Regions from separate parts of the Paraburkholderia nemoris genome, predicted to be linked through region 1. Evidence: riboswitches for the same ligand, from Rfam matches in the RefSeq annotation. Region 1 holds a riboswitch; each other region holds the start of a gene.
What was found. A riboswitch is a leader RNA that binds a small molecule or an ion and turns the genes downstream of it on or off. The one in region 1 is predicted to bind cobalamin.
Positions count from the first base shown of each region.

Region 2: another riboswitch for cobalamin. It lies ahead of KHO33_RS07310 (TonB-dependent receptor domain-containing protein); the one in region 1 lies ahead of cobG (precorrin-3B synthase).
Region 3: another riboswitch for cobalamin. It lies ahead of KHO33_RS04540 (CbtB domain-containing protein); the one in region 1 lies ahead of cobG (precorrin-3B synthase).

Region 1 covers NZ_CAJNBO010000001.1:526,045-535,786, forward strand. The annotation lists gene KHO33_RS02305 (precorrin-2 C(20)-methyltransferase) at 1-326, opposite strand, end outside; gene KHO33_RS02310 (precorrin-8X methylmutase) at 327-953, opposite strand; gene cobG (precorrin-3B synthase) at 946-2,490, opposite strand; cobalamin riboswitch at 2,575-2,753, opposite strand; gene cbiE (precorrin-6y C5,15-methyltransferase (decarboxylating) subunit CbiE) at 2,838-4,247, shown strand; gene KHO33_RS02325 (cobalt-precorrin-5B (C(1))-methyltransferase) at 4,247-5,335, shown strand; gene KHO33_RS02330 (cobalt-precorrin-6A reductase) at 5,332-6,054, shown strand; gene cobM (precorrin-4 C(11)-methyltransferase) at 6,101-6,829, shown strand; gene KHO33_RS02340 (polyamine ABC transporter substrate-binding protein) at 6,849-7,964, opposite strand; gene speB (agmatinase) at 8,005-8,991, opposite strand; gene KHO33_RS02350 (LysR substrate-binding domain-containing protein) at 9,176-9,742, shown strand, end outside.
Region 2 covers NZ_CAJNBO010000004.1:81,997-91,738, reverse strand. The annotation lists gene KHO33_RS07340 (Fic family protein) at 1-912, opposite strand, end outside; gene cobC (alpha-ribazole phosphatase) at 1,119-1,709, opposite strand; gene KHO33_RS07330 (adenosylcobinamide-GDP ribazoletransferase) at 1,694-2,470, opposite strand; gene cobT (nicotinate-nucleotide--dimethylbenzimidazole phosphoribosyltransferase) at 2,534-3,595, opposite strand; gene KHO33_RS07320 (ABC transporter ATP-binding protein) at 3,633-4,472, opposite strand; gene KHO33_RS07315 (FecCD family ABC transporter permease) at 4,469-5,524, opposite strand; gene KHO33_RS07310 (TonB-dependent receptor domain-containing protein) at 5,552-7,462, opposite strand; cobalamin riboswitch at 7,554-7,810, opposite strand; gene KHO33_RS07305 (hypothetical protein) at 8,018-8,374, shown strand; gene KHO33_RS07300 (cell division protein ZapA) at 8,371-8,682, shown strand; RNA gene ssrS (6S RNA) at 8,775-8,956, shown strand; gene KHO33_RS07290 (EVE domain-containing protein) at 9,049-9,507, shown strand; gene KHO33_RS07285 (SIMPL domain-containing protein) at 9,705-9,742, shown strand, end outside.
Region 3 covers NZ_CAJNBO010000002.1:421,795-431,536, forward strand. The annotation lists gene KHO33_RS04510 (porin) at 1-573, shown strand, start outside; gene KHO33_RS04515 (alpha/beta hydrolase) at 650-1,726, shown strand; gene KHO33_RS04520 (MFS transporter) at 1,723-3,081, shown strand; gene KHO33_RS04525 (alpha/beta hydrolase) at 3,138-4,148, shown strand; gene KHO33_RS04530 (hypothetical protein) at 4,194-4,634, shown strand; gene KHO33_RS04535 (histidine phosphatase family protein) at 4,672-5,286, opposite strand; adenosylcobalamin (AdoCbl) riboswitch at 5,382-5,469, shown strand; gene KHO33_RS04540 (CbtB domain-containing protein) at 5,523-5,744, shown strand; gene KHO33_RS04545 (CbtA family protein) at 5,756-6,502, shown strand; gene KHO33_RS04550 (ABC transporter substrate-binding protein) at 6,882-8,066, shown strand; gene KHO33_RS04555 (VOC family protein) at 8,124-8,939, shown strand; gene KHO33_RS04560 (FUSC family protein) at 9,108-9,742, opposite strand, start outside.

The DNA of each region.
Region 1 (9,742 bases):
CCTTCGCAAATCACCGCGACGTCGCGGCCCGCGTCGAGATGGCCGGCGACGATCTCCGCAGCGGTGTCGTAGAAATCGGCGATGATCGCCTCATACGAAAGCGGCGGTTCGAGCGCTTCGGTCGTGACGGGATAAACGAGCGGCAGATGTTGTTGAGCGTCATGCAGATGCGCCTCGATGATGCTGAAGGCGTTGCCTTTTTTACCCTTCGCGACGAAATACGCGACCACGGGTGCCGCTTTCAGCAAACGCAGCGCTTTCAGCGTGATGAGTTCCGGGTCGCCGGGGCCGACGCCCAGTCCGAATAAACGTCCTTGCACGGTCATTTACTCGACCTCCGTCGCCAGTGCGTTCACGGCAGCGGCGGCCATCGCGCTGCCGCCGCGTCGTCCATGAACCACGACGAAGGGCACGCCGCGACTGTCTTCGGCAAGCATCGCTTTCGATTCGGCCGCGCCGACAAAACCAACCGGAAAGCCGAGGATCAGCGCGGGCTTCGGTGCGCCGGCATCGAGCATGTCGAGCAGATGAAAGAGGGCGGTCGGCGCATTGCCGATCACGACGACGCTTCCTGCCAACTGCGGCCGCCACAATTCGAGCGCGGCCGCCGAGCGCGTATTACCGAGTTCGCGCGCAAGCGCAGGCACGTCCTGATGCGTCAGCGTGCAGATCACCTCGTTGTTGGCAGGCAGTCGTGCGCGCGTGATGCCTTGCGCCACCATGCCGGCGTCGCACAGAATCGGCGCGCCTTGTGCCAGTGCCGTACGGCCCGCCGTGCCTGCGCCTTCGGAAAACTGAAGATCTTCAACGACGTCGACCATGCCGCAGGCGTGGATCACGCGCACCGCGAGTTTCTCGAGGTCGGCAGGGATACGCGATAAGTCGGCCTCCGCACGTATCGTCGCGAAGGATTGGCGATAGATCTCCTGACCGTCGCGAATGTAATCAAGCATCTGAGGGGCTCCGGGCCGGGTGTGCCAATGGGTCGAGCATGTCGGCGGCCTGTTCGATCGTGAGTTGGTGCGCGACGCACGAGCCGAAACCCGGCTGGCTGTCGCGGCGATAAAGGTCGTAGATGCCGGGTGCCGCGGCCAGCAGTGTGTACGGCGCGCAATGTGCGGCGGCGCATGAGCGCGGACAGCCGCTCAGATGGACGTCGACGCCGTCGGGCAGGCGATCCGCTAGAAGCAGCGCGTCGGCTTTGGTGTCAGCGAGGCTTTTTGCGCAGCCTGTGGAACCGGCGCAGGCGATTAAGTGCGTAATGGGTTGTGCGGGATCGCAGGCGAGTCCCAACGCGTTCATTTCAGCGAGCACGGCGGGCGCGGCATCGGCAGCGATATCGGGCAGCAATACGCTTTGCCAGGGCGTCATGCGCAGTGTGCCGTTGCCGTGCTGTTGCGCGAGCGTGGCGAGGCTGCGCAAGGTCGCGGCGTCGAGGCGTCCGAGCGGCGGTTGGCCGCCTACGTGCAGCGTTCCGACGACTCGCTGTGCGTGCGCGCCGAGTCGGAGCGCGGCATCGGCAGGCGTGGGGCGTTGCCAGTTTGCAAGCGATGTGTCGCGTGACAGCGGGAAATCGACGTACGTTTGAGCGTGCTGCAATAGCGCGTCGAGGGGATGCGTGGCGAGCAGGTGGCGCATGCGCGTGGCATCTGGGGCGGCCAGATCGAGGAACGTGTGCAGCAGCGCGCGGACGAGGTCTATGACTTGCGAAGGCAGCACTGCGGCGAGAGCGCCGGCATCGGCATCGGCATCGGCATTCGCGTTCGCCTTAGCCGGCGGACAACCCGCCAACCCAAACACAAATCGCACACCGTCTTCCGCCTGCGTCGCCGCCAGCCATACGTCGTGCGGATGATCCAGCCTGGCAAGACGCTCACCACCATCGAGCAGAAGCGCGAATTTCGGCGACAGCGCCGCGAACCGCGCCTCGGATTGCAGCAAGGCGAGCAGTTCGACGCAAAGCAGCCTCGTATCGAACAGCGCAAATGGATCGCGCCCGGCAGTCGGGCTCACCATCACATTGCGCACATCATCCGCAGCGGATGCCGAAATTGAGCCAGGCGCTTGTTGTGCGGTCGTCGATCGCGTATTTGAAGCATCCGCTGCGTCGAACCGAGATGTGTCAGAAATATCCGCGGAGGTCGCGAGCAGCACGCCGGAAGCATCCACCGCGCCAGCCTCTGGAATCGGCCCAAGCCCCGCATCGACCAGCATCGCGATCAACGCCGTTTCATGCCCGCTTCGCACGCCACGCACCTGCAGATTCGCGCGATTGGTCAGCTCGACCACACCAGCCGCATGCAGTTCACTGACCTCGGCAATCACCGCAGCCTGCAACGCGCTCAACTCGCCACCGGGCAATTTGATCCGGCAAATCCCCCCATCGCGCGCGGCAACGATGCGCAGCAGCCCCGGACACGCCGAAGACCGCAGCACGAGAGCCGCGTCGGGCAAAGCAGTGGAGGGCGAAGCTTGATTCAAGACGGACACCGGGTTGAGCGTCGCGCGACGGCCCGAGCAAGCCGCAAAGCGGCCATTGCTACGGCATCGGTACACCCCGCCCGATGTAGGCTGGCACGAACAGTCTGGCCGGCAGGTCTCCTGGCTGGCAGGTCATGGTCCGCCGCGGCCTTCCCGGTCGAACCAGTGGCGCGGAGCGCAGGCGGACTCGCTGCATACAGTTGCGGGGGCAGCCACAGCGACACTGTGTTCCCTCTTCGGCCCCGAAGGGCACCGGCGGCTGTATTATGCCTTTTTTCGAACAGCACAACGAGGCTGGACGCTCTGATCGGCGTGGCACAGCGCAATATTTGAAGATACAGAAAGAGGATGGATGCATGCCGGCGTGGCTGACCGTGGTGGGCATAGGCGATGACGGCTTCGCCGGCTTGGGGAAGCCCGCGCGGCGTGCTTTGCTGGAAGCGTCGGTGGTTTATGGCGGTGAACGTCATCTGGCGATGCTGCCCGCGCGCCTCGCTGCGCGCCGCGCGGCATGGCCGAAGCCGTTCGATCTCGCGCCTTTGCTGGCGGAGCGTACAGGGCCCGTGTGTGTGCTGGCGAGTGGCGACCCGATGCTGTTCGGCGTCGGCGCGACGCTCGCGCGGCAGTTGCCGGCAGGTGAGTTGCGGGTGCTGCCCGCGCCCTCGTCGTTGTCGCTGGCGGCCGCGCGGCTTGGCTGGCCGTTGCAGGATGTCGCCACGGTTTCGCTGGTGGGACGGCCGTTGCCGACGCTGAATGCTCATCTGCACGACGGCGCGCGCGTCTTCGTGCTGAGTGCCGACGGGCGCACGCCCGCTGCACTGGCCGAACTGCTGAATGCGCGCGGTTTCGGCGCGACCCGGATGACTGTGCTGGAACATTTGGGCGGCGATCTGGAGCGGTGTATCGATGGCCGCGCGGACCAGTGGCCCGCAGGGGAAGTGGCGGCGCTGAACCTGATCGCGCTTGAATGCCGTGCAACGGAGGGCGCTCCGCGTTTGCCGCTGACCGTCGGCTTGCCTGACGACGCCTTTCGCCACGACGGTCAGTTGACCAAACGCGACGTCCGCGCAATCACACTGGCGCGCCTCGCGCCGACTCCAGGCGAATTGCTATGGGATGTGGGCGCGGGCAGCGGCTCGATCGGCATCGAATGGATGCGCGCGCACCCGACCTGCCGCGCGATCGCGATCGAAGGGCACGCGGAGCGGCAGCGGTTCATCGAGCACAATCGCGACGCGTTGGGCGTGCCGGGTTTGCAACTGGTGGCCGGCCGGGCGCCTGATGCGCTGGAAGGATTGGCTGTGCCGGATGCCGTGTTCATCGGCGGTGGCGTGACGGTGCCAGGTGTGCTCGACGCCTGCTGGGCGCGCTTGCGTGACGGCGGACGTCTGGTTGCCAATGCGGTGACCTTGCAAGGCGAGGCAGCGCTGGCGGCGTGGCGTGAGCAACACGGCGGCACGTTGACCCGCATCGCGCTGGCCGATGCACAGCCCCTCGGCGGCTTCGATACGTGGCGCCAGGCGTTGCCGATTACGCTGCTGGAAGTCACGAAGCTGGCCGACGGCGCCGACGGCACGTTCCGTGCGAACAGCACGAACAGCACAAACAGCACGAACAGCACAAACAGCACAAACAGCACGAACAGCACAAACAGCACGAACAGCACGAACAGCACGAACAGCACGAACAGCACGAACAGCACTAGTGGCGTCAATACCGCCAATGACACCTCGACCGCCTCCGCCGACTCACCACCTCACCCGTAATGCGCGAAGAAACGCCCGAACAACCCGCGCCGCTGCGTAGCGGCTACACGACCGGCAGTTGCGCCACCGCGACGTCGCTCGCGGCCGCGCGTCTGTTGCTCGCGGGTATAGTCAGCGAGGTCGCGGAGATCGTGTTGCCGAAGGGGCAGCATGTGCCGATGCCGCTGGTGTTCTGCCGCCTGAGCGCCGAGGGCGCGGAAGCCGGCACAGTAAAAGACGCAGGCGACGACCCCGACGTGACACACGGCGCGATCGTATTCGCCCGCGTGCGCTTGCTTGCCGAACCGGGTGTGATATTCCGCGCAGGGCCAGGCGTTGGCACCATCACGCGCGCCGGCCTCACGCTGCCCGTCGGCGAACCGGCGATCAATCCCGTCCCGCGCAAGATGATGACTGAACATCTGACCGAACTCGCGGCGGAACATGGATATACCGGCGGTTTCGAAGTGACGATCGGCGTCGAAGGCGGCGAAGCACTCGCACTGAAAACGATGAACCCACGCCTCGGCATTCTTGGCGGCCTGTCGATTCTCGGCACCACCGGCATCGTGCGGCCGTTCTCGTGCTCGGCCTATATCGCATCGATTCATCAGGGCATCGACGTCGCGCGTGCGAACGGCTATCTGCATCTCGCGGCCTGCACCGGCAACGCCAGCGAAGACGCCATGCGCGCGCATTACGGCCTGCCGGACATCGCGCTGATCGAAATGGGTGACTTCGTCGGCGCGGTGTTCAAGCATATGAAGCGCGCGCCGGTCGAGCGCCTGAGCGTGTGCGGCGGCTTCGGCAAACTCAGCAAACTGGCAGCCGGACACCTCGATCTGCATAGCCGGAATTCGAGCATCGATCTGGAGCGGCTTGCAACATGGGCCGCCGAGTATGGCGCGGACGATGCGTTACAGGCGGCCATCCTCGCCGCAAATACGAGTCAGCAGGCGGTCGCATTGGCGCACGCGCAAAACGTGCCGCTCGGCGATATCGTCTGCCGTCACGCGCTTGCTGTCGCGCGCGATATCGTGCCGTCGCAGGTCGCGGTCGAAATGTTCGCGATCGACCGCCAGGGCAATCTGATCGGAGCCGCGCAATGATGCGGGTCCTGCTGCTCGGCGGCACAGGCGACGCTTTGCGGATTGCCAGACAGCTCGGCCCTGAGCACGTGTACAGTCTCGCCGGCCTCGGCAAGGTGCCGGACGATCTGTTGTGCGAGGTGCGCGTGGGCGGCTTCGGCGGCAGCGAAGGCATGGCGCGTTATATCGAGGACCAACGCATCAGCCTCGTGATCGACGCGACGCATCCATACGCCGCGCAGATCAGCGCAAATGCCGCGAAAGCGAGCAGCGCGGCGCGCGTACCGTGCTGGGCGCTGCGTCGCGCGGGATGGCAGCCGCAAGCCGGCGACGACTGGCGCATGGTCGACGATTGGGCTGAACTCACGGCAGCGCTCGCTTCATTCAAGCGACCACTGTTCACACTCGGCCGCGAACCGCTCGCGCATCTCGACGAAATCCCGTCGCAGCAATTCTGGACGGTACGTTGCCTCGACGCACACGAAGCCAATCCACGTGCACGGATTCTGGCGACACGCGGCCCATTCACGCTCGAAGGCGAGCGAACGCTGTTTAGCGCGGAAGCATTCGATGTCATCGTCAGCAAAAACAGCGGCGGCAGCGCCACTGAAGCGAAACTCGAAGTCGCGCGCGAACGTAGCCTGCCGGTCGTCATGCTGCGGCGTCCATCATTGCCCGCGGTCGATCGCGAGTTTGCAAACGTGGCCGACTTGCTGGAAGCATTGCAAGTCTCAGGTTAAGTGGCGCATGCATGTCATGCCGGCCAAACGAATCATGGAGTAGTGAATGACGGTGTTTTTTATCGGCGCGGGTCCCGGCGATCCGGAACTGATCACGGTGAAAGGGCAACGCCTTGTGCGCGGCTGCCCCGTGATCCTGTACGCCGGCTCGCTGGTGCCGGCCGCTGTGCTCGAGGGGCATAGCGCGGAGCAGGTCGTGAACACCGCCGAGCTCGACCTCGATCAGATCGTCGCCTTACTCAAGGCCGCACACGACAAAGGCCAGGACGTGGCGCGCGTGCATTCCGGCGACCCGTCCTTGTACGGTGCAATCGGCGAGCAGATTCGCAGACTTCGCGAACTCGACATTCCCTATGAAATCGTGCCCGGTGTGACGGCAACCGCGGCATGCGCGGCGACGCTTGGCTGCGAACTCACCTTGCCCAATATTTCGCAGACGCTGATCCTCACGCGCTTCGCAAGCAAAACGACGATGCCGGAAGGCGAACAACTCGCCGACCTCGCGAGACATCGCGCGACGATGGCGATCCACCTCGGCGTGCGCCATCTCGCACGCATCGTCGATGAATTACGGCCGCATTACGGCGGCGCGTGCCCGATCGCAGTGATCTATCGCGCCAGCTGGCCGGATGAAGAAAAGATCACCGGCACGCTCGACGATATCGTCGGCAAAGTGCAGTCCACCAACATAGAGCGGACTGCGCTGATCCTGGTGGGACAGGTGCTGGCGGCCGAAGGATTCGCGGAGTCGACGTTGTACGCGAAAGGCGACTGACCCGCACACCACCGATTCGTTATCCCCCTGTCTTCAACTGCGCCCACAGCCTGCCTTCCAGGCGTTTGATCGGGGCGGGCAAGGGCTTGAGCAGAAATAGCGTTTTCAGTACGGAGTCAGGCGGGTACACGGTCGGATCGTTGAGAATTTCCGGCCGCACGAATTTGCGCGCGGCGGCATCCGCATTCGGATAGAACACCGCATTGGTGATCCCGGCGTGAACCTCGGGGCGCTCGATGTAGTTGATCCAGTTGAGCGCCGCCTCCGGATGCGGCGCATCTTTCGGGATCGCCATCATGTCGAACCAGACCGGCGCACCGCCTTGAGGAATGAAGTATTTGACCTCATAACTCTTGTTGGCTTCCCGCGCGCGATGGCTCGCCATCGACACATCACCCGACCAGCTCAGCGCGAAACAGATGTCATCGCCCGCGAGATCGTTGATATAACTCGTCGCGTTGAATTGCGTGATGTACGGACGGATTTTCTTCAGTGCGTCGTACGCGGCCTGGTAGTCGGCCGGATTCACGCTGTTCGGATCGCGGCCGAGATAGTGGAGCGTGACCGCAAATACATCGGTCGGCGCATCGAGTATGGACACGCCGCAACTCTTGAGCTTGCTCAGATACTCAGGCTTGAAGAGGATGTCCCAGCTATCGAGCGGCGCATCGTTGCCGAGAATCTTCTTGACCCGCGTGACGTTGTAGCCGAGGCCCGTGGTGCCCCACGCCCACGGCACCGCGTACTGGTTGCCGGGGTCCGCGTCCGCGACCAGTTTGAGCAGACCGCGGTCGAGATTCACAAGGTTCGGCAGTTTCGATTTGTCGAGTTTCTGGTAGATGCCGGCTTCGATCTGCTTGGCGAGAAAGTTCGAGGTCGGCACCACGACGTCGTAGCCCGTAGAACCCGTCAGCAGTTTCGCCTGCAAGGTCTCGTCGCCGTCGTAGACATCGTATTGCACGTGAATGCCGGACTCTTTCTCGAAGTTCGGTACGGTGTCTTTCGCGATGTAGTCGGCCCAGTTGTACAGATTGAGCTGTTTTTCGTCGGCGTGCGAGGCGGTGCCGAATGCGCAGAACAACAGCGCTGCAAGCAACGGTGCGGCCGGCCTCGGCTTCATGAAGGTGTGGGGCATGATGGTCGTCCAGAGAGGGTTCAACAGAGCGGTCGCGGCCTTACATACGCTGATGGCGTTGCAGCTTCTGATTGCGCATCAGGCACAGCATGTCGGCGGCAAGGTGGGCTGCGGCGAGCGCGGTGACGTCGCTGTGGTCGTAGGGCGGCGACACCTCCACCACGTCCGCGCCGACCAGATTCACGGCGCCCAGCGCGCGAACGATTTCCAGCGCCTGTGCCGAGCTCAGGCCGCCCGCCACCGGCGTGCCCGTGCCGGGCGCGAAGGCTGGATCGAGGCAGTCGATGTCGAAGGTGAGGTAGGTTGGCGCATCGCCGACGATCGACAGCACTTCGTCGATGGTTGCCTGCGTGCCATTGCGATGGACCCACGGCGCGTCGAGAATGCGCACGCCCATGAAGTCCTCGTTCCAGGTGCGAATGCCGATCTGCACCGAGCGCGCGGGATCGATCAGCCCTTCACGGATCGCCTTGTAGAACATCGTGCCGTGATTGAGCGAATCGGGGTTGTCGTCCGGCCATGTATCGCAATGCGCGTCGAAGTGGATCAGGCTCAAGGGCTTGCCGTACTTTTCAGCGTGAGCGATCAGCAGCGGGTAGGTGATGTAGTGGTCGCCGCCGAGCGTCAGCATGCGGGTGCCCGTGGCGAGAATCTCGCGGGCGTGGGCGATGATCCCGTCGCGAATGCCGAGCGGGTTGTGGGCGTCGAACCAGCAGTCGCCATAGTCGACCACGTTCAGATGATCGAACGGGTCGATGCCCCACGGAAACGCGCCCAGTTCGGCCAGTTGCACGGAGGCGGCACGCATGCCCGCCGGGCCGAAGCGCGTGCCGGGGCGGAAGGTGGTCGCGAGGTCGAGCGGAATCCCCGATACGGCGACGTCGACGCCGGTGAGATCGCGCGTGTACGGCCGGCGCATGAAGGACAGCACGCCTGCGTAGGTGGGCGGATGAGGTTGGCCGGCCGCGTCAGCGCCTGCGGCAGGGGCGGTCGAGGCGGGGTGCAAAGCGTTCAGGTTCAGGGTCATACACGTCGATCCGGTCAGTTTCAATGAGCGCCGTCACACAAATATTTCTCATGTCTGTAGAAACGGCACGCGGCATGTGAAGGGCAACTGGCGCTATGATTGCGAGGCAATATTCCGGCGAAAAGCGAAGAATCTTGCTGGAAGTATCGATATTTTTAATAGCTTCCCTGACCGTGGCGACCCGATGCGTAGACTTCCCCCTCTGCAGGCCTTGCTCGCTTTCGACGCCGCCGCGCGCCTCGGCAGCTTCACGCGCGCGGCGCAGGAACTCGCGCTGACCCAGTCGGCAATCAGCCATCAGATCCAGCAACTCGAGGAGTGGGCCGGGGTGCCGCTGTTCCGGCGGATCGGGCGCGGCGTCGCGCTGACGGCCGCCGGTGCGCTGTTTGCGCAGACCGTGACGTCGGCGATGACGACCCTCGCGGATGGGCGCGATCGCATCGAGCCCTATGGCAATCCCGATTCAGTGATCATCTATTGCGCGCCGCAGTTCGCGACCGGTTGGATCATGCCGCGCATGCCGGCGTTTTCGGAGGCTATGCCGAACATCGAGATCTGGCTCGTTACTGGTGAAGAGGTGAACGAGATCGATCGTATCGATGTCGATCTTGTTGTTTCCGCGAAAGAGATCCGCACGGCCGAAGTGCTCTGCGAGCCTTTGCTCGACGAGGAGGCGGTCGCTGTCTGCGGGCCTGTGACGGCGCGCCGTCTGCGTTCAATGCCTTTTCCCGAGGTGCTGACGCAGGCGCCG
Region 2 (9,742 bases), on a different contig from region 1:
GTGCACCATGCTGAAGAAAGCCTGCTCGAAGGGATCGTCAATCTGGGCGGCCTTGTTCAACACCGCCTCGAAGCATTGCGCGATTTGCTGCGGTACCGCGAGCGGGAAAAATACGGTGCCGCTGATCTCCACTTCTCGCGCGCGCAAACGGCCACTGGCGAACGGGTCGGACATCAGGTTGTCAGAGAGAATCGCATGCAGGTTCAGCACGGTGAACCGATTGAAGCCCACTTCGTCCGCGCTCTCGACGATCATTTCGATCGCGGCCTTGTGATTCAGGATCATCTGCGTTTCCTGAGCGTCCTTGCCTTCCGCAATGTGCCCTTGCTCGATCAGCCGCACGGTGTCGAGCCGCGTGTAGGTATTGCCCTCGAGCCGCGACGACGCCCACGACAAATCGATCAGAAGCCGGCTCATGATGTCGCGTGCGTAGGTGCCGGCCGGCCGCACATCCGCCGACGTGCGGCCCCATTCATGCAGGCGTTCACGCTGCGCTTGCGATAGATACGCGTCCTGATTCGGACGATAGCGTTCGAGAAACGCACGGTTATAGCCGACCGGCCGGCGCTCGTGCAGCGGCCGGTTCACTTCCGCGCGCACCTCGAGACCCGCGCTCGATACGGGCACGTAGGCCTCGCCGGAAGTGCTTGCGCCAGCGATTACCTCGGCGGGGGAAACAGCCGCGCCAGGAGCCACAGCCTGCTTGTAGGACACTGCGCGGCCGGCACCTTCCGAGACGATCCGGCCCGCTTCGAGCAACACGTCGAGACGACGTTGCAGCGTACGGCGTTGCATGGGATGGCGGCGCCCGGCAAGTGCCGCGACAAGCGCACGAACGCCTCGCCCCTCGGCGCTTGCACCGATGAGTTGCTCGATCAGATCCAGTTCCTGCTTGATGCCACTGCTGTTCATGCGCGCCACCTCTTGCCAATGTGTCGCGATAAATCCTAATCGCGACACTTTTTCATGGCATTGTGGCACAATTCGAGCTAATCGTGACACTTTTCACGTCTAAAAGTGTCACGATTTTTGTTTTCGCGACAAATTTCCAGAAAAAGTGTCACGAATAAGGCTGGACTGACGCGATTCAGGGGACCGCAGGCACCAAGCCCCTTCCCTCACACATTCCACCTCACCAACGACCACTGCTGCGACTCATCATCCCTGCGCAGCCAGACAATCCCCGCCATCTCCAACGACCAGCGCAGGCAGTTTTCCACCGGCACGTCCAACACCAGCGAGGCGATCACCCGCATGACGCCGGCATGCGTGACCACGTACGCGGGCGACAACTCGCGCGTCAGCGCAAACGCGTCGAACCACGCTCGCACCCGTGCGACGAATTGCGCGACGCTCTCACCGCCATGCGCACGCGCGTGCTCGAAGTTCGCCGCCCAGGCGTCGAGCAGCTCGCGATCGATTGCGTCCCAACGCTGCTCCTCCCAATCGCCGAAATTCATTTCCTTCAGACGATCGTCGTGACTGAGCGCGCAACCGAAATCGTTCGCCATGACCGCGGCCAGTGTCGCGCAACGCGTCAACGGGCTCGACATCAGCACACGCGGCGGTGGTATCTGCAAGGTCGCCAGTTTCAGCGCGAGGGCACTCGCTGATACCTCGACGTCTTCGGCGAGCGCCACGTCGCTATGGCCGTAGCACACACCTGAATCGAGCGCGACGGCAGGATGACGGATCAGGACGATATCCATGCGAGCCCCACAAGGTAGATGCTCAGTTCAAAGATCTGTTGCGCAAAGCCGAGGCAATCGCCGGTGTAACCACCGATGCGTCTGACGAAATAGCGGCCCAATGCAAAGCGCAGTGCCACCAGTATGGCAAACGTCACGCAGGCGAAGCGCCAATTTGGCGAATCCAGCAAGTTCGGCCAGAGCAACAACGGCAGACCGAACACTGCGGCGCAGAGCAACGCGGGGCCGCTCAAGCGTTGCGCAACCGGTTTGGCTTTGCCTTCGGCGCGCACGTAGTCGAGTGTGGCCAGATAGCTGATGGCGAACACACGGCTCGCCGCATGCGCTGCAATCATCAGACTTGCGGCTCGCATCGGCGGCAACGCGGTAAGCGTTTGCCACTTCAGTGCTAGCGCAATCACGAGCGCGATGGCGCCGAAAGCGCCGATGCGCGAATCATGCATGATGCGCAACGCGTCCTCGCGCGTATAGGCGCCACCGAACGCATCGACGCAATCGGCCAGTCCGTCCTCGTGAAATGCGCCGGTGACGAGAAGCGACACCGCCATCGACAGAAGCACCGCCACGCCCGCGGGAAAGATATGCAACGCCGCGAGATAAACCAGCGCGCTCAATCCACCGACCAATAGCCCGACGAGCGGGAAATAACGCGCCGCCGCATTCAGATAGTGCGGCTCATAGCCGACCCAGCGCGGCACCGGCACGCGCGTGAAATAGCCGAGCGCCGTGAAGAAATAGCGGAGTTCAGCGAGCGGATTCATGAGTGAGCCGAATGCACGCTTCTGTATGACTGCGCGTCGTACAAGCGCGCTTTGTATAACGGCTCACGCATCGCGATTGGCGACACCGGCCGATTCGAAGCTGGCCATTTCGTTCACGAACGCTACCGCCGCTCGCAGCAACGGCACCGCGAGTACCGCGCCGGTACCTTCGCCGAGACGCATATCGAGCGAAAGCAAGGGCAACGCGCCGAAATGATCGAGCATGCGCCGATGCCCCGCCTCATTCGACGCATGCGCGAACACACAATACTCGCGCACGTTCGGTGCCAACGCATCGGCCACCAGCAACGCTGAGGTCGCGATGAAACCATCGACAAGGATCGTCATGCGCGCTTGCGCGGCAGCTAGGTATGCCCCCACCATCATGGCGATTTCGAAGCCGCCGAAAGTTGCGAGCACGTTGAGCGGATCGTTGGAAGCAGCGTGATGCGCGACTGCGGAGGCGAGTACGTTGCGCTTTTTTGCAAGCCCCGCGTTGTCGAGACCGGTTCCGCGCCCGACGCATTCGTCGATCGGCACGCCGCACAAGCGGCTCATCAGACACGCGGCCGACGACGTATTCGCAATGCCCATTTCGCCGAAGCCGATCACATTGGTACCGAGCGCCGCGTGATGCCGCACGCGAACCGCGCCCGCTTGCATCGCGGCAAGTGCCTGCTCGTGCGTCATGGCGGGTTCGTGCGCGAAGTTGCGCGTGCCGGCCGCAACCGGAATGTCGATGAGACCCTCCGTCGACGGCAGCGGCGTCGCAATGCCCGAATTGACCACTTCGAGCTCCACGCCGGAGACGCGGCTCAAGGCATTGATCGCCGCGCCGCCCGTGAGAAAGTTAGCGACCATTTGCGCGGTCACCGCTTGCGGATACGGACTCACGCCTTCCTGCGCGATACCGTGGTCACCGGCGAACACGATCATCGCGGGACGTTCGACCGTAGGGTGCGTCGTCCGCTGGATCAGCCCCATCTGACGCGCGAGCGTTTCCAGCCGCCCAAGACTGCCGGGCGGCTTGGTCTTGGTATCGATGATGTGTTGCAGTTCGGCACGCAGCGTTTGATCGAGCGGTTCGATTTCGGTCAATCCCGGCAAACCTGGCAAAGAAGTCATAGACGTTTCTAAAAGAGAGAGTGTTTTTATAAAGCGCTTAGCCTGCCGGCGTATCATGCGCCGCAGGCGATTCGTGACGCGAGCGCGGCGCGGGAATCAGCGCCTCATGCTCGCCGTCGCGAATCAGAATCAACGGATAGCCGAACGCACGGCTCGTCAGCGTGGGCGTCAGCACGTCGTGCACCGGTCCGGCATACGCGCCGCCGTTGCCGTCGAGCAGCAACGCGTGCGTCGCGAAGCGGCGCGCCAGGTTCAGGTCGTGGCACGAAAACATTACTGTACGCCGAGGTTCACGCGTCCAGGCGGTCAGCGCTTCGAGACAGTCGATCTGGTGGTGCAGATCCAGATGGGATAGCGGTTCGTCGAGCAGCAACAACGGCGCTTCCTGGCACAGCACGCCCGCAAGAGCAACGCGTTGACGTTCGCCGCCCGAAAGCGACAGAACGTCGCGCGCAGCGAATGCGGCGAGGCCCAAAACATTCAGCGCGGCATGCGCGGCCGCGCGATCGGCCTCGCCCTCCCAACCCCAGCCGGTCAAATGCGGAAAGCGGTTCAGCATCACGATGTCGAGCACACTCGCGCTGAAGGCGTCCGCAGCGCTTTGCGGCATCAGCGCGCGACGCTGCGCAAGCGGCAACGGCTGCCAGTCGGCGAGACGCACGCCGTCGAGTTCGACATGACCCGCCGACGGCTGCGCCAGACCGGCAAGCGTGGATAGCAAGGTCGTCTTGCCCGCGCCGTTAGGGCCCGCGATACACCAGATCTCGCCTGCGTAGAACGTATGCGTGAATGCGTCGAGCAAGGTGCGCATGCCCGCACGCAAGGTCAGGCGTTGCGCGCTAAGCGCCGAATGCGCAGCGTTGTGTGCGTTCATCATCGGCGCCTGCGCAACAGCATCCACAGAAACACCGGCACGCCGACGATCGATGTGATCACGCCGACCGGCAATTGCGCCGGTGGGATCACAGTACGCGCGATCAGGTCCGCGCCCATCACCGCGACACCGCCACCGAGTGCCGCTGCGGGCAGCAGCATGCGCTGATCGTTGCCGAAGGCGAGCCGCAACATGTGTGGCACGACGAGCCCGACAAAACCGATCGTGCCCGCCGTGGTCACCGCGGCGGCTGCCGCCAGCGACGCCACCAGATACACACGCAAGCGCAGCGGCACCACCGCAACGCCGAGCGCCTGCGCTGCAGCGTCGCCCCGCAGCAGCACATTCAGGCGCGGTGCAGCGGGTACGATCGCCACCAGCACGACGACGAGCGCGGCGAGCGCCGTCCATGGCATCGCGCCGCCGTTCAGATCGCCGGTCAGCCAGAACAGCATGCCGCGCAGCCGATTGTCCGGCGCAAGGTTGAGCAACAGGGTAATGACAGCGCCCCAGCCGGCCGCGATCACCGCACCAGTCAACAGCAAACGCGGCGACGTATCCTGCGGCTCGCCCCGCCACAACTCACGGCGTGCGAGGCCAAGCACCAGCAGGATCGACACGAAGGCGCCGGCGAATGCACTGGCGTCGACGATCCACCACGCACAACCGGCGATCATCGCGACCAGCGCGAACGTTGCCGCGCCACCCGACACACCTAATACGTAGGGTTCAGCCAACGGGTTGCGCAACAGCACTTGCAGCAGCGCACCGGCCAGCGCAAGCAAGGCGCCGCACGCGAAGCCGGCCAGCGCGCGCGGCAAACGCAGCGTGCGCACGATCTCGCCGGCAAGATCGCCGGACTCGACATGCGCCGCGTGCGACGGCAGCAACGCCGCCAACACGCGCGCCGGCGCGAGCGACACGCTGCCGAGCGCGAGCGACGCCATCAGCACAACCAGCGCGATTGCCGCGAGCACGAGCCAGATCGCGGCCGCGCGCTTTGCGCCCATCACGCGCAACGTGCTCGTGGGCATCGGGCTCGAGCTACGGTTCATCGGCGCGTTCTCATGCAAGCACGTTCGTCACTGCTGCTGCCAACCAACAGTGACATACGCACCGCGCCGCGGCGAGTTATACGAGTAGGCCGTTTCATAGTCCTTGTTCAACAGGTTCTGGATCTGCGCGGCGACGTACCACGCCTTCGTGATGTTGTAGCGCGCCGACAGATTCACCACGCCGTAGCCGCCCAGCGTGCCGCTGCTATCTTCACGGGCGCCGCTGACGATCCACTCGCCGCCAACACGCCACCCGGCAATGCTGCGATTCACCGCCAGCGACGCGAAGCGCCTTGCACGCCGCACGAGATCGGTATCGCTATCGAGGTCGACGGGATTTTGCAGCGTCACCGACGCACGCACATCTGTCTTGCCCACATGGCCGCTCCACGATCCCTCAAGCCCCTGCACCTTCGCACGGCCGACGTTCTCGGCCAAAAAGATGCCGGGCGTAACCTGCTCGTAGTCGATCAGATTCGAATAACGCGTCTGGAACGCGCTCAGACGCATCACGCCAAGCGCGTTCGACGCGTACTGCAACGCTGCTTCGATCGAATGGCTGCGCTCGGGCTGGATCGACGGATTGCCGCTGAGCGGATAGTACAGATCGTCGAAGCTCGGCGCGCGGAACGAATCCGAATAGCTTGCAGTCGCCTTCCAATGCTCGGTGATGTCGAAACCGTAGCCGAGATAGTAACTGTTCGCCCCGCCGAAATCGGAATACTGATCGCGCCGCACGTTGGCCTGAATCTGATTGCGCCCAAAGCGCCCTGTGTAGCCGACAAAGCCCGAATCGACATGCCGGTCGGGCGCAGCGAACGTATCCGAATCGAGGCTCTGATCCAGATGCTCATAGCCGACCTGCAGTTTCTGCTGCGCGGCGAGCGCGAAATCGTTCTGCCATGTGTACTGGCGATTGTCGGTATCGAAGCGGCCGTTGTAGATGCCGTTGGTATTCGCCACGCTGCGGTCGTCGCCTTCGGAAACGATGAAGTGCGTGGTCCACCAGTCGGTCAGCTTGCCGTTCGCGAACACCGACACCTGGCGCACTTTGCTGTAGAGGTTGTTCAGATCGATCGGCACGCCGTACGCGTTGTCGTAGCTGTTATTGCCGTTCGACTGGAAATAGGTGACGCCCGCGTCCCACTTGTCGCTGAACTTGTGACGCAGCGAAGCCGAGATACTTTCGTTCAGATAGCCGTTTGCGTTCGGATTCGCGTTGGGCGCCTGAGACGGATTGAGCGACGAGAAGCCGTCGTCTTTCGAACGCGCGAGCGAAATGCTGAAGGTGGTGTTGCCGTCTTTATCGAGCGCGCCGTTCACGCCGGCTTGCTGTGTCTGCGTGTGATAGCTGCCATAGCCCACCGAAAAATTGAAACGCGGCGGATGGTCGCCGCCGTCTTTGGTGAATACTTGCACCACGCCGCCAATTGCGCCGGAGCCGTAAAGCGCGGACACGTTGCCATTCACCACTTCGACGTGATCGATCTGATCGAGTGGAATCTGTGCGAGTTGCGGCGCACCCAGGCTCACGGAATCAACCCGCACGCCGTCGATCAGCAGAAGTGATTGCGTCGACGACGCACCGCGCAGAAACAGGCTCGTCGTGGAACCCGGGCCACCGGTGCGCGAGATTTGCGCACCGGGCGCGAGTTGCAGCAGGCCGGGCAAATCGGTCGCGGTCGTATCGGCAATGTCCTGCTGATCGAACAGCGTGGTCTGCGGGATCGCATCGGCGAGCGGTTGCGGCCCGCGCTCCGCGGTCACGACAACGGGCGACAACACCGCGGCTGACGAATCGCTCGCCCCCGCATCGGCAGAAGAAGATGAAGAAGAGGAGGAGGACGAGGACGCAGAAGAAGCGGCAGCTTGCGCATGCACGACGAGCGGCAGGCTCGCAAAGGCGAGCAACGCCGCGCGAGCGATAGGGGACAGCATGGGATGACATTCCTGTGGATAGCGTGCGCGGCCCGCTTCCCCGCGGGCCGATGCGTAACGAGGCGCCCGCGTTGTTTTACGTTTGCGCGGGAACGAGCCTCTCCCTCTGGCCGGTATCCGGGCTGGCGACACATCGATCCCGCCTTCCCACGCGTGACGCGCAGTGGCACACTCGCGTGTTCAGCTTCAAACACGCGATCAGGATCGACCTGCATGACGAATGCGGTCGCTTACCGTTGCGGGGGCAGCGCAGGTTGGCGCGTTCAGGCGAAGCGCGCGCCCTGCTTCCCGTTTAACTGCGCACACTGTCGAAAAGCGCGCGCGGGCACCAAAGTGCGGCCAGTTTAGGAGCGGCCCTCGGGTCCGTCAAGAATGGTTAATCCGCGCGCAAACTGTTCTGTTAAGTGCAGGTTATTGTCCGATGCATGAGTTGTTTTTCATCATATGGTCGATAAAAGCCGGCACAAAGCGATGTTGTTACGTCTCGAAACGAGACAATTGTCGGAACCTGCGACATTCCGCGCTAAAATGCGATGTCTTTAGAGGACGCAGCAGATGCTCACCGAACTCGAAACACTTTCACAGAATATCGGCAAGCTGATCACGATCAGCCAACGCCACAATGAAGCGCGTCTCGCGCTCGAAGATCAGCTCGCCCAAACGCGTGCGGAAGCCGAGGCCACGCGCACGGAACTCGCGCTGATGCGCGAGGAGCGCGATGCGCTGCAGGCGGAACGCGACGCGCTGTCGGCAAAGATCGACGACGCACAGGTGCGCCTCAATGCGATCCTCGAAAAATTGCCGCGGGCCCGCGCGCACAGCGAGCCTGATAATCAGCTCGACCTGCTCGAGGCCGCGCCGCATGAGGAAGAAGCGGAGAGCGACGTCACCCGCCATGGAGAAAATGCATGACCACCAAGCAGATCGAAGTATCGATTCTCGGCGTGCCCTATCGTCTCGCCTGCTCGCCGGAAACTGAAGGCGCGTTGCTTGAAGCGGTTGCTCGCGTCGACGCCGAGATGTCGAAGATCCGCAATAGCAGCAACGTGCGCGGCACGGATCGCATTGCCGTCATGGCCGCGCTGTCGCTGGCATCAGAACTGCTTAAGCTGCAAAGCAGCGTGCGGCACGGAGAAGCATTTCCCGCTGAAGAAATCCGGCGTACAATGCACCAAATGAACGAGCAACTGGGTACTGTGATTCAGCAGTACAGCATGTAAAGTATCTTGTAGCCGGTCCTGAGATCGGCTGCGGATTCAAACGAGGTGCATGAGCAAAGATTCATGCAAACGTCTTGAATTCAATCGGTTTGACTTCCCTGCCTGGTTCGCCAAGGTCATATATTCCTTGAACCAATGCCATGTGCACGGTTGTGGAAATTTGTAGCACGGGTGTGCGCGTCACTCTGTCTGATGTACCCGAAGTGCTGCTAACTGCGACCAATTCTGAACTCCCGGTTCAGGATGCCGGCCTAGCGGCTAAGGCGGGGACCTTATTCAAACGGCATCGGACTTCGGTTCGGTGCCGTTTTTCTTTGGGCCGCGATTTTTCTTGCTGTATCAAACCTTTAACGTTCAACTCGATTCATGCGCTACTGGCTAATGAAGTCCGAACCGGACGAAGCAAGCATCGACCATCTCGCAGAGGCGCCGCACCATACGTTGCCGTGGACCGGCGTGCGCAACTATCAGGCGCGCAACTTCATGCGCGACATGATGCAGGTCGGCGACGGTGTGCTCTTCTATCACTCGAGTTGCCCGGAGCCGGGCATTGCAGGGCTCGCGGAGGTATCGTCCACCGCGTATCCAGACCCCACTCAATTCGACAAGAAGAGCCCCTACTACGACCCGAAGTCGTCGCAGGAAACGCCGCGCTGGCTACTCGTCGATGTGGTGTTCAAGAAGAAGATCCCGTTGATTCCGCTTGCCGCGCTGCGCGAGCATGAGGAATTGAAGGACATGCGTGTGCTCGTCAAAGGCAACCGTCTTTCGATCACACCGGTGACCGAAGCTGAATGGCGCTTCATCACTAAACGTCTTGTTTAACGTTGCATACTCACATGCGGCCCGTTGCCGCTTGTGTCACGCGCAAGTCTGTGCGCCGATGAACACAAACGTTCAGCAAACGTCAAATTAGGGAACCAAGCTCAGGTTACAAGCGCCTAACGGACTCGCAAACGTTGTGCCACGCGCATGGCGTTCGCTCCAATCGTGCACAACCTGTTCAAGCAAGGAGTCCAAGAATGACGAAAAACACCGCACGTGCACTCGCTCTCGCTCT
Region 3 (9,742 bases), on a different contig from region 1:
GTGGGCCGTTTCGGCGGCTTGACGGCGACGGCGGACTACAGCTTCGGCGGCACGGCGGATTCGTTTCAAAGCAGCGCGGCCTACGGCGGCGCGCTCGATTACGACAGCGGCAGCTTTGCCGCAGCGGTGGCTTACGACTACCGCAACGGCGCCATCAATTCGACCGGCATGTGGACCAAGTCGCGCAACTGGAGCGCGTCGGCGCGCGAGCAAATTGGCGACGTAACCGTCATGGGCGGCTACGAGCACTATCTGTTCAACCCGACCAAAGGCAAGACGGTGTCGTCGGCGTTGTGGTTCGGCGGCGTGCGCTATCTGATCGCACCGACGTTCCGCTTGACGGCCGCCGCGTATTACCAGAGCAACAAGGCGGACAACGTATCGAACTCGTTGATGGGTGTGCTCGGTGCGGACTATATTCTGTCGAAGCGAACCGATGTGTACGCAACCGTTGCGTACGCCGCTTCCACGCGCTATGCCAACGATCAGTACACGCCGGTCGGTTTGACGAGTGACACCGCATTCGGTCCGAACCAGACGGGTGTGACGCTCGGCATTCGCCACCGGTTCTGAGTTTTTGAGCTTTTCAACGACGGATTTGACGATGCGCCGCGTTCAAGACAGTGCACGGTGATCAGGAGCAAGCTGCATGACATTCAATCTTTCACGACGTCTGGCGATGGGGTGCGCGGCAGCGGGCGCCGCCATGCTGGCAGTGCTCGCGCAACCGGCATTCGCGGTGCATGCCTACGAGTCGCATCTGAAGCCGGTGGCGACGATCTCGGATACGCGGTTTGTGATCGAGACGCCGCAAGGGCAAGCTGAATTTCCGTTGTACCTGTCGAAGGATTGGAGCGTCGCGCAACCGCAGGTGACGCGTGCGGTGATCGTGATTCACGGCAAACTGCGCAACGCGGACGTGTATTTCCGCACCGCGCAGAATGCACGCGATTCTGCTCATGCGGATCCCGATAGCACACTTCTGATCGCGCCGCAGTTCCTCGCCACGCTCGACACGCGTGTGCATAACGAACCGGCCGACCTGCTGCGCTGGACCGGCGACGCGTGGATGGGTGGCGAAGCGGCGCGTGCGCCGCAGCCCATCAGTTCGTATGCAGTGCTCGACGCGATCGTCACGCGCCTTGCGGATCGCAAGCTGTTTCCGAATCTGCGGCACGTCGTGTTCGCGGGGCACTCAGGTGGTGGCCAGGTCGTGCAGCGCTACGCGGTGGCGGCGCATAACATCGACGTGCTGACGAATGAAGGCATCGACGTGCGCTACGTGGTGGCGAGCCCGTCGACGTATGCGTATTTCGATGCACAACGGCCGAATGCGCAAGGTGTAGCGGCGCCGTTCGACGCCGCGCAATGCGCCGACTTCAATCAATGGAAATACGGCATGGACAATCGGCCGCCGTACCTCGACGATCGCTCGCCCGCACAACTCGAAGCGACTTATGCGTCGCGCCGTATTGACTACCTGGTCGGCGGCGCGGACGACGATCCGCAGCAAAGCGCGCTCGATAAAAGCTGTGCCGCCGAAGCGCAAGGTCCACAGCGTGTGGCGCGTGCAGAGGCGTATTACCGGTACATCCAGTCGCGTCATCCGGAGGGGCTGAAGCAGAGTTTTCATATCGTGCCGGGTGTGGGCCACAACGGCGCACTTATGCTGACGTCGGTCTGCGCGTTGTCGGCGATGTTCGACACCAAAGGATGCGAGCAATGAGCGGGGCGAGCTTGAATCAGCGTGACGGTGCGGCGTCCGCTACGGAGACATCGAACGGACTGAGCCCGTCGATGGTGCGGCGCGCGATCTTTGCCTCGGTGCTCGGCAACGGGCTCGAGTGGTTCGATTTTCTGATCTACGGCTACTTCGCGAAGATCATCGCGCTAGTGTTCTTTCCCGGCGGCAGCGGTTTCGTGTCGATCATGCTGACGCTCGCCACGTTCGCCGTGGGCTTTATCGTGCGGCCGATCGGCGGCATTCTGTTCGGCATCTACGCGGACCGGGCCGGGCGGCGCAAGGCGCTTTCGCTGCTGATCATTTCGATGGCGGCGAGCACGCTGTTGATGGGCCTCACGCCGGGTTATGCCAGCATCGGCATTGCGGCGCCGTTGCTTGTGGTGCTTGCGCGGCTGTTGCAAGGGCTCTCGGTGGGCGGGCAGTTCGCGACGGCATCGGCGATGCTGGTCGAGTACGCGCCGCCGCACAAGAAGATGTTCTACGGCAGCTTCAATATGTCGGCGCAGGCGTTCGCGTTGCTGCTTTCGTCAGGCGTCGGTTATCTGCTGACCACGCAGTTCACGCATGAGCAACTGGTGGCATGGGGCTGGCGCCTGCCGTTTCTGTTCGGCGCGTTGGCGGGGCCGTTCGGTTTCTACATCCGGCATCGCGTGGCGGAATCGCCTGAGTTCGAGCGCTTGCTCGATCAAAAGGACAAGCCGCCGCGCGTTACGGTGCGCCAGTTCTTCCGCGAGAACGGCGACGCGGCGATTTGCGCGATGGGCGTGATCATCATCGGCGCGGCGACCAATTATGTGTGGCACTCGTATCTGTCGGTGTATGTCGAGCGTCAATTGCATCTGCCGCTGTCCACTGCGCTGCTCGGCGCGTTCGTGTCGGGCGTGCTGAATCTGTTCCTGTTTCCGCTGTCCGGCAAGCTCGCCGATCGTTATGGCGCGTACCGGCTGTTCTATCCGATCGTGATCACGTGGATGGTGTGCGTGTATCCGCTGTATCACTTCGTCGTGACGAATCCGACGCCGGGGCATCTGTTCATCGCGCAGATGGTCGCGACGGTGGTCCTCGCCGCCATGTCCGGTTCGCACCCCGGCATGCTCGCGACGCTGTTTCCGGTGCGCAACCGTTCGGCGGGCGTGGCGCTCTCGTACAACATTGCGGTGACGCTGTTCGGCGGCATGGCGCCGCTCACCATCACCGCCCTGACGCATCTGACCGGCAGCAGTCTGACGCCGGCGTTCTACCTGATTTTTGCCGGTTTCGTGTCGCTCGCGATGGTGTATTTCACGCGCTCGGGACGTGAGCCGGGCGGTGCAACGGCGAAGTTCGTCACGCGTTAACCGCCACTAGCCAGCGCCCCTAGCCAGACTGATTAGATGACCCACGAGCTTATTGCATGACCCAGCCTTTGATTACAGATGACGAACGCGCGCCGAATGAACGTCCGGTTGCCGTCGTCGCCAGCCGGCATCTGAGTGTCGCGACGCCTGCGGGCAGCGGCACGGTGCCGGTGTTCGCGAACGGCGACTGGCTTGCGCCGACGCATGACGTCAAGCGTGCCGTGATTCTGATTCACGGACGCCTGCGCAATGCGGATACGTACTTCAATCTTGCGGAGCGTGCCTGCGCACTGGCTGGTGGCGATGCAGCCGATACGCTGCTGATCGTGCCGCAGTTCCTCGCGAGTGCTGACGTTGGCGCGCATGCGTTACCGCCATCCACGTTGCATTGGGAATGGACTGGCTGGATGGGCGGCGACAACGCCAAAGGTCCGGCGCCGCTCAGTTCGTTCGATGTGCTCGACGCCATTCTGCAGACGCTGGCGTCGCGCGAGCAGTTTGCGTCGCTGACCGAGGTGGTGATCGCCGGGCATTCGGGCGGTGGCCAGGTGGTGCAGCGCTACGCCGTGGTGACGCGGGGTGAGGCGCCGCTCGTCGCGCGCGGAATTGCAGTGCGCTATGTGGTCGCGAATCCATCGTCGTATGTGTACTTCGATGCGATGCGGCCGACAGCATCAGGTGAATTCGTGGCGTTCGATGCGACGGCATGTCCGTCGTTCAATCGCTGGAAGTATGGGCTCGAAGATTTGCCGGCCTATGCTTCGAGTGGCGGGGAGGCTGGCTCGGCTGATGCGCTCGAATCGCGCTATGCGCGTCGTGACGTCACCGTGCTGCTCGGCGGTGCGGATTGCGATCCGCAGCATCCGGCACTCGACCGTTCATGCGCGGCGCAGACGCAAGGCGAGCATCGGCTGGGACGCGGACTGGCTTACTCGCGCTATATGGCGTTGAGGTGTCCGGAAGCGGCGGCGAAGCATCGTACGTTTGTGATCGACGGCGTCGGGCACGACGCGAACGGGATTTTTGCATCGGCGCAGGGGCTGGCGGCCTTGTTCGGCAAGGCATGAACCGTGCTACTGCGATAAGGCCAGCTTTCAAAGGACTGTGCCGACATGAACAAGACCCGAATCCTCGCGGCCGCGATCGCCGCTGTATCGCTTGGCGCCTTGCTGCCGTGCAGCGCCAATGCCGACGATGCGCCTAGCCCATGTGCGTCGCTCAAACGGATCGTCGCAGCGGCGCCGGACGGTCTGGCTTCGCTCACACCGGAAGACGGCAAGGGCGTTGCGCAACCCTACGGCGATGACGCCCAATGTTCGGCGAGCCGTGGGAGTTATCAATGCACGTGGACGCCGCATCACGATGCCGGTTCGAGCACGGATGCACTGCAGGGTGTCGCGGCGGACATCGCATCGTGCCTGCCCGACGCGACGCATGATCAGAATTCACCGGGTCGTCAGCATTTTTATCTAGGCACGCGTGCCAAACGGACTGATATCACGTTGACGCGGGCTGATTCGAGCAAGTTGCGGCTGGTTGTATCGGGCAAGTGAGTGGGCACATGCGTTTCGGGCTGTCCGCGTGCGGCCGTTATCGCGACGCCGGCCACCATGTCCAGCCGCGTCGCGAGCGTCGCAACTCGACCATCGAGAGCGGCGCGATTTCGATGCGCGGAAACACGGCCGGTGACGCGCCGAGCGCATGAACGATCGCGGCCCGGATCACGGAAGCGTGCGTGACGGCGACCACGTTTTGCGTGTTGCCCGGTATGACGCCCTCGCTCAACGCACCGTTTAGCGTGTCGAGCCACTGTCCCACCCGCTTCACGAGTTGACTGAACGACTCGCCGCCGTGTGCGGCTGCGTCAGGATCATGTGTCCACGCGGCGAGGTCGTCCGGTGCTTCGACCGCGAGATCGGCAAGGCGACGGCCATGCCACAGGCCGTAGTCCATATCTGCCAGCCCCTCGTCGGCTGATGCGCCCGGGGCCGATGCCGCGGCACCGAGCCCCAAGGCCGACGCCGTCTCGCGCGCACAAACGGCAGGGCTGACGAAAACCGCCGCGTCATCCGGAATCGACAGACGCGTTCGTGCGGCGGCTGCTTCGGCGAGGCCGCGTGCGTCGAGTGGGTCGTCGGCGGGGAAGCGGCCCGCGCGCATCGCTGCGGTCGATGCGTGGCTGATCAGTAACAGCCGTATGTCCATTCAGTTGATTTCCATAAAGACCGGCCTAAAGCGGGACGCCGCGTGCATGCTTTGCATTGCCGGGAGGCAAAGTTTAGCGCGTAGAATAGCGTCACTGCGAAGCACGGAAGCCGGTGAGAGCCCGGCGCGGTCGCGCCACTGTAATCGGCATTCATGAGCCGAAAGCCAGACCTGAGCTTCGCACCATCCCTCTTCAATCGACTATCGGGGCGCGTTACCCCCAGGAGATGTCCATTATGTCCAACGCTGTTTTCGATTCCACGACACAGCCTGTCGCCCAACCTACGCCGATTCCGCTGCGTGAACTGCTGCCTTGGGTCGTGTTCGGCGGCTTGCTGCTGTTGCTCGCGCTGTATTTCGTTGGTGCGGAACAGGGCGCCACGTCGCTGGTGCCCGGCATGTATGTGCACGAATTCGTGCACGACGGCCGCCATCTGCTCGGCTTTCCCTGCCACTAACGGAGTCGAACATGGTCGGTAAATTGTTGGTACGCGGGATGCTTGCAGGCATCGCCGCGGGATTGCTCACGTTCGGCTTCGCGAGATTAGTGGGCGAGCCGCAGGTCGATCAGGCGATTTCCTTCGAGGAAAAGGCCGACGCCGCCAAAGGCGAAGCGCCCGAACCCGAACTGGTGAGCCGCGGCACCCAGGCCGGCCTCGGACTGTTGACGGGCGTGGTGACGTACGGCGCCGCGTTCGGCGGGCTGTTCTCGCTGGTGTTCGCGTATGCATATGGCCGCGTCGGCACGCTGAGTGCGCGCGCGTTGTCCGCATGGCTCGCACTTGGCGCGTTTATCACGCTGGTGATTGTCCCGAACATCAAGTACCCGGCGAATCCACCCTCGGTGGGCGACCCCGAGACGATCGGGATGCGGACCGGCTTGTTCTTCCTGATGATTGCGATCTCGTTGGCGGCAATGGTGTTTTCGCTGAAGGTTCGACGCCGCGCGGCGCTGAAGCTGGGCGCGTGGAATGGCTCGATCGTGGCGGGCGTGGTGTTCGTTGCGATCATTGCTGCCGTGCAACTGTCGATGCCGACGATCAACGAAGTGCCGGCGGCTTTCCCGGCAGTGCTGTTGTGGAAATTCCGCGTCGCGGCCATCGGCATGCAGGTGATTATGTGGACGACCGCTGGGCTGCTGTTCGGCGCCCTCGTTGAGCGAAGCAAATTGCTGGCGCCCGCGAGCCGCAGCGCCGCGAAGTCCGCTTACCTTTGATGTGAACGGCGTGACCGCGCGAGCCGCGGTCACGCCGACGTGCAGCGCGAGAGAAGCCAAATACATCAAGTACTTGGCGCGTTTGCCGGAATGTTATCCACAGGCTTGTGAACGTTTTCTGTGGATAAGCCACCCCTCTGCAATGCGCGGCTCCGCGCCAACCGTGTAGGCGATCATCGCTGCGTCCCCCCGCGCCGCAAGCAACAAACCGATCTGCGTCAAGCACTTAGGTACGATGCCCCGCTGTTATCAACAACCCTATGAACATTTTCTGTGGACAAGTTCCATAGCCGCATAACGTTATGCGAATCGCTTGGTTGCCCGAAGCCGGGGCAAATCCGACACTCACTCCAATCTCAAGCAAACCGAGCCTGGAGCCATGTCGAACACATCAAGCTTGCGCCCATCATGGGCCACTCACTTCGCGGCACTTCTGCTGCTGGCCGCATCGGCACTAACGACGACAACGGCCATCGCCGCGCCACCTTCGGGCGATCCGATCCTGATAGGCGTCAGCGGCCCGCTGACCGGCCAGAACGCTCAGTACGGCGCGCAATGGAAAGCCGGTTTCGATCTTGCATTGGATGAGATCAACAGCCACAACGGCATCAACGGCCGTCCGCTGAACTACGTCTTCGAGGACAGCCAGAGCGACCCACGCCAGTCCATCACGATCGCGCAGAAATTCGTCAACGACCCGCGCATCCTGATCGAACTCGGCGACTTCTCGAGTCCGGCTTCGATGGCGGCGTCGCCGATTTATCAGCATGCCGGCCTCGTGCAACTCGGCTTCACCAACTCGCATCCTGACTTCACCAAAGGCGGCGACTACATCTGGAGCCCATCGGTCAGCCAGGCCGACGCGCAGCCGCTGCTTGCCGACCTCGCCGTGAAAACGCTCGGCCTCAAGCGCATCGCCGTGCTCTATCTGAACACCGACTGGGGACGCACCAGCAAGGACGTCTTCGTCAAAGCCGCCAATGAACGTGGCGCGCAAGTCGTTGCGGCCGAAGGCTATCAGTCGGCCGAGAAAGATTTTCGCGCGACGCTGGTGCGCGTAGGCGCCGCGAACCCGGATGGCATCGTGCTGATCTCGTACTACTCCGACGGCGCGCAGATCGCCCGCCAGGCGAGAACGAGCGGCATCAACCTGCCGATTGCCGCAGCCAGTTCCGTGTATTCGCCGAAATTCCTCGAGCTCGGCGGTGAGGCCGTCAACGGCGTGGCGACGAATACCAGCTTCTTCCCCGGTGAATCCGGGCCTGAAGTGCAAAGCTTCGTTAAACGCTTCGAGGCGAAATACCACCGTGAGCCGGACGCGTTCAACGCGTATGCGTATGACGCCGTCATCATCGCCGCCTATGCGCTGCGCGCCGGCGGCCCCGACCGCAAGGCCGTGCGTGATGCGCTGCCGAAGCTGCATGACATTCCGAGCGTCGTGTTCGGCAAGGCCAATTTTGATCCGGCGACGCGTCGTGTGATTGGTGTGAAAAACATCAACGTGGTGGTGAAGAACGACAAGTGGACGTTGCTTGATAGTAAGGCGACGGTTGCGCAGAAGTAGGCGTCCCGCTGGCCGCCTTGGTCTCCGAACATTCATAACATTCACGACTTTTTCGCCATGAGCCTTTTACTCGACCACATTGTGATTCGCGTCCACGACCTGACGCAGACCATTGAAAACTTCACTGCGCTGGGTTTCACCGTGCAGCAAGGCGGTACACACGCAGATGGCGTGACGCATAACGCGCTGATTGGTTTCGCCGATGGCAGTTACATCGAGCTGATCGCTTTCTTGCAAGCGGCGCCGCAGCGTCGTTGGTGGGATGTGGGGCAGCGTCACGGTGATGGATTTGTTGATTACGCGCTGTTGCCGTCGAGCGTGGGTGCTGTGATCGATGCCGCGCATGGGCGAGGTCTGCTATATGACGGTCCGCAGGCGGGTGGGCGTGTGCGTCCGGATGGCGCGCGACTCGAGTGGCAGACCGGCCGGCCGCAGACCAGTGACTTGCCGTTCCTGTGCGGGGATATCACGCCGCGTCATCTGCGTGTGGCTGAAGGCGCGGTGCGTGAACATGCGAACGGCGTGCGAGGCGTGGCGAGTTTGACGGTCGCTGTGAATGATCTGACGGCGAGTTTGCAGCGGTATCGGGCGTTGCTCGGTATCGGTGACGGGGAGACGCGGACGGCGGCTTTGCCGGGGCTGGGGGCGGTGTCGGCGACGTTATCGATTGGTGATACGTCCGTTGTGTTGCTGAGCCCCGTGCATGTCGATACAGCGAGCGTCACCGCCGAAGGCGCAGCGTTGCGCCGGCAACTCGCCACGCGTGGGGAAGGGGTGTTGGGTGTCGCTTTGCGCGCTGATGGCAAAGCGCCGCCGCGGGTGCTCGACCGTGAACGCACGCATGGCGCGTGGTTCGAGATCACCGCGGGGTGAGGGGAATCGCCTTTCGGCGCGCAGCGCTTAGTAAGTTAAGTGGATCAAGCAGTTGGCGCTGTTGTGGGGTTGTTATCCACAGGCTTGCGAACATTTTCTGTGGACAAGTTCACGACAGCCGCCGTCCCTTCACGCCGTGGGCAAACAAAATCCAAATCCGATCGCCGCTTACGCGCTCCTGCTCCTGAGCGCCCAATTGAACACGCTCCGCGTTCTGGCAACCGGCTGCGTCAGTCGATCAAACAACTGGGCGACAGCGCCATCGAGTTGCGCGAGCGCTGGTGCCTTTGCTGGATCGACGTCAACGGCAGCAGTCATCGGCACGTGCTCTTCCAACTCGTCACGTGCAGACCCCACCACGCCGCCGCTATACCGCGCGATCAACGAATCCAGCCGCGCAACGATCGATTCCACATGCGCAGCGCCGGCATCCGCCGCATTGAGCGACACATCTTCCGACGACGTGACTCGCCGTGAAGGATCACTCAGCACCCGAGCCCAGTGCAAGCAACACAGCAGCGAACCGGTTGCAAGTTCAACGCCGGGATTCCACACCACCACCCGTTGTGTCTGCAGTGGTTTCAACGCGATCCGCAGATCATGCCAGGTACGATCGAGCTTGCGCATCGCTGACGCCGTCTCGGGCGATTGAGTAGCAGGGCCCGCTAGACTTACCACTTCGCGCAATGAGCCAAGCACAGCTCCAAGCCTTGTCTCTACGTGGCGGGTCGCCGCAAGCGGCATCATCAAAATCGCGACCGCAAACGACACGAGGCAACCGACCAGCACTTCTTCGATCCGCA